3 regions of the Streptomyces sp. NBC_01471 genome follow, and region 1 is predicted to be linked to each of the others. Evidence: riboswitches for the same ligand, from Rfam matches in the RefSeq annotation. Region 1 holds a riboswitch; each other region holds the start of a gene.
What was found. A riboswitch is a leader RNA that binds a small molecule or an ion and turns the genes downstream of it on or off. The one in region 1 is predicted to bind thiamine pyrophosphate.
Positions count from the first base shown of each region.

Region 2: another riboswitch for thiamine pyrophosphate. It lies ahead of thiO (glycine oxidase ThiO); the one in region 1 lies ahead of OG285_RS04425 (cytosine permease).
Region 3: another riboswitch for thiamine pyrophosphate. It lies ahead of OG285_RS07900 (thiamine ABC transporter substrate binding subunit); the one in region 1 lies ahead of OG285_RS04425 (cytosine permease).

Region 1 covers NZ_CP109450.1:1,004,469-1,006,650, forward strand. The annotation lists gene OG285_RS04425 (cytosine permease) at 1-901, opposite strand, end outside; TPP riboswitch at 884-978, opposite strand; gene OG285_RS04430 (alpha/beta hydrolase) at 1,097-1,780, opposite strand; gene OG285_RS04435 (chitosanase) at 2,047-2,182, shown strand, end outside.
Region 2 covers NZ_CP109450.1:6,099,913-6,102,094, reverse strand. The annotation lists gene OG285_RS27315 (NAD(P)/FAD-dependent oxidoreductase) at 1-859, opposite strand, end outside; TPP riboswitch at 954-1,066, shown strand; gene thiO (glycine oxidase ThiO) at 1,064-2,182, shown strand, end outside.
Region 3 covers NZ_CP109450.1:1,804,206-1,806,387, forward strand. The annotation lists gene OG285_RS07895 (ABC transporter permease) at 1-102, opposite strand, end outside; gene OG285_RS07900 (thiamine ABC transporter substrate binding subunit) at 192-1,316, opposite strand; TPP riboswitch at 1,389-1,492, opposite strand; gene rlmN (23S rRNA (adenine(2503)-C(2))-methyltransferase RlmN) at 1,522-2,182, opposite strand, start outside.

The sequences.
Region 1 (2,182 bases):
CGAGTATGCCGCCGCCCAGCAGTCCTTCGACCCCGCGGGCGGTCTGGTCGGTGAAGACCGAGGCGCCCCACAACCCGAGTGACTGGACCGCCACGAAGGAGACGCTGACGCCGAGGAGCGTGTACCAGAACATCCGCGGCCGGGAGGTGTCCTGCGGCAGGTAGCGGCTGAAGTCGCTGGCGTACGGAGCCCACGACAGCGCCAGACTGAGCGCGATGGTGCTGGTCAGTACGAACGCACCGGCGCGGTCGGCGCCGTGGGCGGCGGCCGCGTGCTGGACGCTGTCCGGGAGTCTGAAGGCCAGGGCGGCGAAAGCGGCGGCGAGCACGAAGGTCATCAGCTTCTGGAGCCGGTGGATCGCTTCGTAGCCCAGCACTCCGAGGGACCCCTGTCCCAGCATCATCACCAGTACGCCCAGCCAGAAGGGCCAGCCGCAGAGCCGGGCCAGCGCGTCTCCGCCGAACAGCCCGATGAGTGCGTCCCAGGCCACCGACGACAGCCATTGCAGCAGGCCGGGCACCAGGACGGAGCGGCCGAACGCGAGCCGGGCCAAGGGCAGTTGACCTGCCCCGGTGCGGCTGCCCCAGGTTCCGAGATACGCGGTGGGAACGGCGCCGATCAAGGTGCCCAGCACAACGGCCGCCAGGGCGGTGGGCACGTCCAGACCGAGCGCGATACCGACGGTGCCGGTGAACACGCCGGTCATGGTCAGATTCGGGGCGAACCACACGGTGAACAGCCGGCCCGGGCCGCCATAGCGATGGTGCCCGGGCACCGGGGCGATGCCGCGTGCCTCGATACGCAAGTCGCCGGGTTCGGCGGGCATCCGGCCGTCGAAGACGGATCGCGGACCTGTGGCCGACGTGCTGCTGGGAGCAGGTGGAAATGACATGAGCGACATCCCTCCGCCAGTGCTAACTGGTTCAGGTTCGGCGGGTGTGATCTCAGCCCCTGGACGGGGCACCCCGTGTCCGGTACGACGGCAAGGCTAACGTGCGGCGCCACGCTGTCCGCGGCGAGGGTGCGCAGCCGCGGGGGGCGACGGCGACGAGCAGGGGGTCGCTGTGTTCACCAGGCCGGACGCTGCACCCGCCGCTCAGCTGGTGAAGAAGTCACTGACCGCGGCGGAGAACTGTCCGGGCTCCAGCGCGTGCACGGTGTGGCCGACCGGGATCGTGATGGTCCTGCAGTCGGGGATTTCCGCTGCCATGTCGGGGATCCGCTCCTGCGGCATCGAGCTGTCCGGGCCGCCCGTCACGATCAGCGTCGGGGCGACGATCTCGCCGAGCCGTTCGGCCCACTCGGGACCGGGCTCGCGGATCTCGTTCCTGATGGCGGGCACCACGTTCCAGTCGTAGTCGACCGGGTCTTCGGGTCGCTCCGGTTCGGCCACGTCCCTGGGGTACGGCGGCGGGGTCTCCTCCAGGACGAGCCGCTCCACCCGGTCCGCGTGCTCCTGGGCGAGCAGGTAGGCGACGACGCCGCCCATGGAGTGGCCGACGACCCCGACCCGGTCCAGTTCCAGTTCGTCCAGGAAGCCGAGTACGTCGTCGCGCATGAGCTCGAACGAGTACTCGTCCGGCCAGTCGCTCTCCCCGTGTCCTCGCAGGTCGAGGGCGTACACCCGCCACTCCTCGCCGAGCACCCGCCCGGTCTCCTCCCAGGTCGCGGACGAACCGCCGAGGCCGTGCAGCAGCACCACCGGCGCGCCGAAGGGGTCGCCCCAGGTGCGGTACGCGAGCCGTACGTCGCCGACATCGACTACTGAGTGATCGTCCATACCGCAGACGCTACAGCGCGCGGGCCGGTGCATCCGCCGCCGTGGCGCACGGAGGCCGTCCGGTTGCGTGGAGTCACCTTCGGGCAAAATAGGTGATACACCCTGCCTACCTTTCGCCACCCTCCGCGCGCCATCGGTCAGGATCAGTCCGGGGCGTGTCCAATTCGCTCAACTCCTTTCACCCCAGGGGGTGTACGGCCTCCTGGGTAGCTGATAGGAAAGCTTCCTAACAGAACATCGCCGCACGAACTCCCCTTGGAGGACCGGTGAAAGCCCCCCACCGCACCACCGCTGGACGCAGCCGGAGGATCATCACGCGCACCGTGCTCGGGCTGGCCCTGGTGGCCGTCCCGGCCACCGCCTACGCGACCAACGCCCCGGCGGAGCACGTGAGTTCACACG
Region 2 (2,182 bases), 5.1 Mb from region 1:
GGTGGACCAGCAGCCGCTCGCCGTACCGGCGGGAGGGGAAGGACGCGCAGTCGCCGACCGCGTACACATCGGCGACCGAGGTGCGCAGCCGCTCGTCGGCGGTGACCGAGCCGTCGGTGCCCAGCGCGATTCCGGAGCCGGCCAGCCAGCCGGTCGCGGGCCTGGCCCCGATGCCGACGAGGACGGCCGCGGCGGGCAGCCGCCGCCCGGACTCCAGGACCACGGCCCCCGGCTCGACGCGGGCCACGCGTGCGTGGGTGACGAGTTCGGCGCCGCTGTCGGCGTACCAGTCGGCCATGGGCGCCGCGATCTCGGCCGGCAACGCCCCGACGAGCGGCCGGCCGGCCGCCTCCACCACCGTCACCGCGCACCCCGCCTCCCGTGCGGCCGTGGCGAACTCGGCGCCGATCCAGCCGGCGCCCACCACCACGACGTCCCGCCGGTCGGCGAGGACGGCCCGCAGCCGCCCCGCGTCGTCGAGCGTGCGCAGCAGATGGACGCCGGGAACGCCCTCGCTGCCGGGCAGCGTGACCGGGTGGGCGCCGGTGGCGACGACCAGCGACCCGTACGGGACGGGGCCGCGCGAGGTGTCCAGCTCCCGTTCCCGCGGGCGTACGCCGGTCACCTCGCAGCCCAGCAGCAGCTCGACCCCGAGCGCGCCGAAGTCGACGTCGAAGGCGGAGCCCTCGGCCTTGCCGAGCAGCACGGACTTGGAGAGCGGCGGTCTGTCGTACGGCTGGTGGGACTCCTCACCGATCAGCGTGACGGGCCCGGTGAAGCCCTGGTCCCGCAGGGCGACAGCGGTCTGCACTCCGGCCATGCCCGCACCGGCGATGACGACGTTCCTCGGCTCACTCACCCGATCACCTTAAGCAGCTGACGCACCGTCAGGACAGGGGGCCGTCCCGGGACGCCTTACGGGGCGGCGCGGACCGGGGTTAGGCTGGCCACGCTGAACCACTCGCGGGAGTCCGGGCGTACCGGGCTGAGAGGGGGGCTGGACGGCCTCCGACCGTACGAACCTGATCCGGGTCATGCCGGCGAAGGGAGGGGCTGGACGCCCATGCACGCGCATCACGCCAACCACCACGCGCACCGCACCGACCGCGCGGACACGCTGCCCGACGTACTGATCATCGGTGGCGGGATCATCGGCCTCGTCACGGCCTGGCGGTCGGCGCAGCGCGGACTGCGCACCGCCGTCGTCGACCCGCAGCCGGGCGGCGGCGCCGCACAGGTCGCGGCCGGCATGCTGGCCGCCGTCACGGAACTGCACTACGGCGAGCAGGTCCTGCTCGGTCTGAATCTGGAGTCCGCCCGCCGCTACCCGGCGTTCGCGGCGGAGCTGGAGGAGGCATCGGGGCAGGAGCTGGGTTACCGCGCCTGCGGCACCCTCGCCGTGGCACTCGACCTCGACGACCGGGCCCGTCTGCGGGAGCTGCACGCGCTCCAGCTCCGCTCGGGCCTGGAGTCCGAATGGCTCACGGGACGCGAGTGCAGGCGCCTCGAACCGATGCTCGCGCCGGGGGTACGCGGCGGGCTGCGGGTGGACGGCGACCACCAGGTCGATCCGCGGCGGCTGGCGAAAGCGCTGCTCACCGCGTGCGAGCGGGCCGGGGTCACCTTCCACCGCGGCTGGGCGGAGCGGCTGACGGTGGAACGCGGCCGGGCTACCGGCGTCGTGCTCGCCGACGGCGTCGCGCTCACCGCCGACCGGGTGGTCCTGGCGGCGGGCAGCCTCAGCGGCCGGCTCGCCGGGGTGCCGGACGCGGTGCTTCCGCCGGTACGCCCGGTCAAGGGGCAGGTCCTGCGGCTGACGGTGCCGCCCGTGTACGCGCCGTTCCTCAGCCGGACCGTCCGCGCGGTCGTCCGGGGCAGCGATGTCTATCTGGTCCCCCGCGAGAACGGGGAACTCGTGGTCGGCGCGACCAGCGAGGAGCTCGGCTGGGACACCACGGTCACCGCGGGCGGGGTGTACGAACTGCTCCGCGACGCCCACGAGCTGGTGCCCGGCATCACCGAACTCCCGCTCACCGAGACGCGCGCGGGACTGCGTCCCGCGTCGCCCGACAACGCGCCGCTGCTCGGCCCGACCGCGCTGCCCGGCCTCCTGCTGGCCACCGGGCACTTCCGGAACGGCGTGCTGCTCACCCCCGTCACCGGCGATGTGATGGCCGAACTG
Region 3 (2,182 bases), 800 kb from region 1:
CCGCCCGAACTGCCAGGTGCCGCCGGCCTTGAGGCCGCGGCCGACGATGGCGGCGACCGGGTAGGCGAAGAAGACGGCGAAGAACGTGACGGGCACGGCCATCAGCGCGAGCCGCACCGCCGTCCGCCGCCGGGCCGCCCTGTTCGCTGGCCCCGGCCCGGTCGCGGACGGCCCCTTCCGCGCCGCGGGCTCTACTTCAGGACGATCGAGGACCACGACTTGACCCACTGATCACGGTTCTTGGCGATCGTGCCGGGTGCGACGGTCTCGGGACGGGTGACCTTCGCGCCGAACTTCGTGAACACCGCGGGCTCCTTCGCGCCCTTCACCACGGGGTCCACGAACATGTTGAGCGGCATGTCCTCCTGGAACTTCTTGCTGATCAGGAAGTCGATCAGGGCCTTGCCGCCCTTCTCGTTCTTCGCGCCGTCAAGCAGCCCGGCGAACTCGATCTGCCGGAAGCAGGTGGAGGTGACGACACCGGTGGGGGCGGTCTTCGGCTGCGGCTTGGCGTACAGCACCTCGGCGGGCGGGCTCGACGCGTACGAGACGACGAGCGGCCGGTCGCCCTTGGCCTTCTTGCCGCCGGCCGAACCGGAGAAGTCGTTGTTGTACGCCTGCTCCCAGCCGTCGTCGACCTTGACGCCGTTGGCCTCAAGCTTCTTCCAGTACGCCTGCCAGCCGTCGTTCCCGTACCGGGCGACCGTGCCGAGCATGAAGCCGAGCCCGGGCGACGAGGTGGCGACGTTCTCGGTGACGAGGAGGTTCTTGTACTGCGGCTTGATCAGATCGTCGAAGCTCTTGGGCGGGGCGAGCTTGTGGTCGGCGAAGTACTTCTTGTCGTAGTTGACGCAGAGGTCGCCGCTGTCGATGGGGGTGACCCGGTGCTTCGCCGCATCGAGCTGTACCCCGGAATCGACCTGGTCCAGACCCCTGGCCCGGTACGGCGTGAAGAGGCCGTTGCTGAGTGCCCGCGACAGCAGGGTGTTGTCGACGCCGAAGAAGACGTCGCCGCGCGGGGATCCCTTGCTGAGGATCTCCTGGTTGAGCGCGGCTCCGGCGTCCCCGCTCTTCAGGACGTGGACGGTGTAGCCGGTCTCCTTCGTGAACTCCTTCAGCACGGCGGGGGACGCGGCGAACGAGTCGTGGCTGACCAGCGTGACGACCTTGGAGTTCTTGGCGCCCGAACCGGAGTCGCCGGAGCTTCCGCAGGCAGCGAGCGTCGAGACGCCCAGCGCGGCGGCCAGCGCCGTGACGGTGAGCCTCCTGGTGGTCAGCGTTCTGCCGGACGTGCGCGCTCGCTTGGTGGTACTCACTGATTCCTCCTGGGATGGGGACATCCAGGAAGAGACGCGGCCCTGCCCGCGGAAACGGGCAGGGCTGAACAGCTTGAGTAGTGACCGAACTTCCTACCCGGAATGACCCGGGCAAGGTTCAGAGGGTCTGCGGCGTGCCGCACTCTCAGCGCTGTGGCGCTCCCCTGTCGGAATATGAAAATGTGCGGCCCACGTTACACGGGCCCTACCGCTCCGCGGCCGCCAGCTGCCCGCACGCTCCGTCGATCTCCTGGCCACGGGTGTCCCGTACGGTCACGGGGACACCGTGGGCGGCGATGGCGGCGACGAACGCCTTCTCGTCCTCCGGCCGGGACGCGGTCCACTTGGAGCCCGGTGTCGGGTTGAGCGGGATCAGGTTGACGTGGACCGGCTTGCCCTTGAGGAGCCGTCCGAGCCGGTCGCCCCGCCAGGCGTGGTCGTTGATGTCGCGGATGAGCGCGTACTCGATGGAGACCCGGCGGCCGGACTTCGCGGCGTACTCCCACGCCGCGTCGAGCACCTCGCGGACCTTCCAGCGCGTGTTCACCGGGACGAGGGTGTCGCGCAGCTCGTCGTCGGGCGCGTGCAGCGAGACCGCGAGGCGGCACTTGAAGCCCTCGTCGGCGAAGCGCAGCATCGCCGGCACCAGACCGACCGTGGACACGGTGATCCCGCGCTGCGAGAGCCCGAGACCGTCCGGCTCGGGGTCGGTCAGCCGGCGGATCGAGCCGACCACCCTCTTGTAGTTGGCGAGGGGCTCGCCCATGCCCATGAAGACGATGTTGGAGAGCCGCGCGGGCCCGCCCGGCACCTCACCGTCGCGCAGCGCTCGCATACCGTCGACGATCTGGTGCACGATCTCGGCG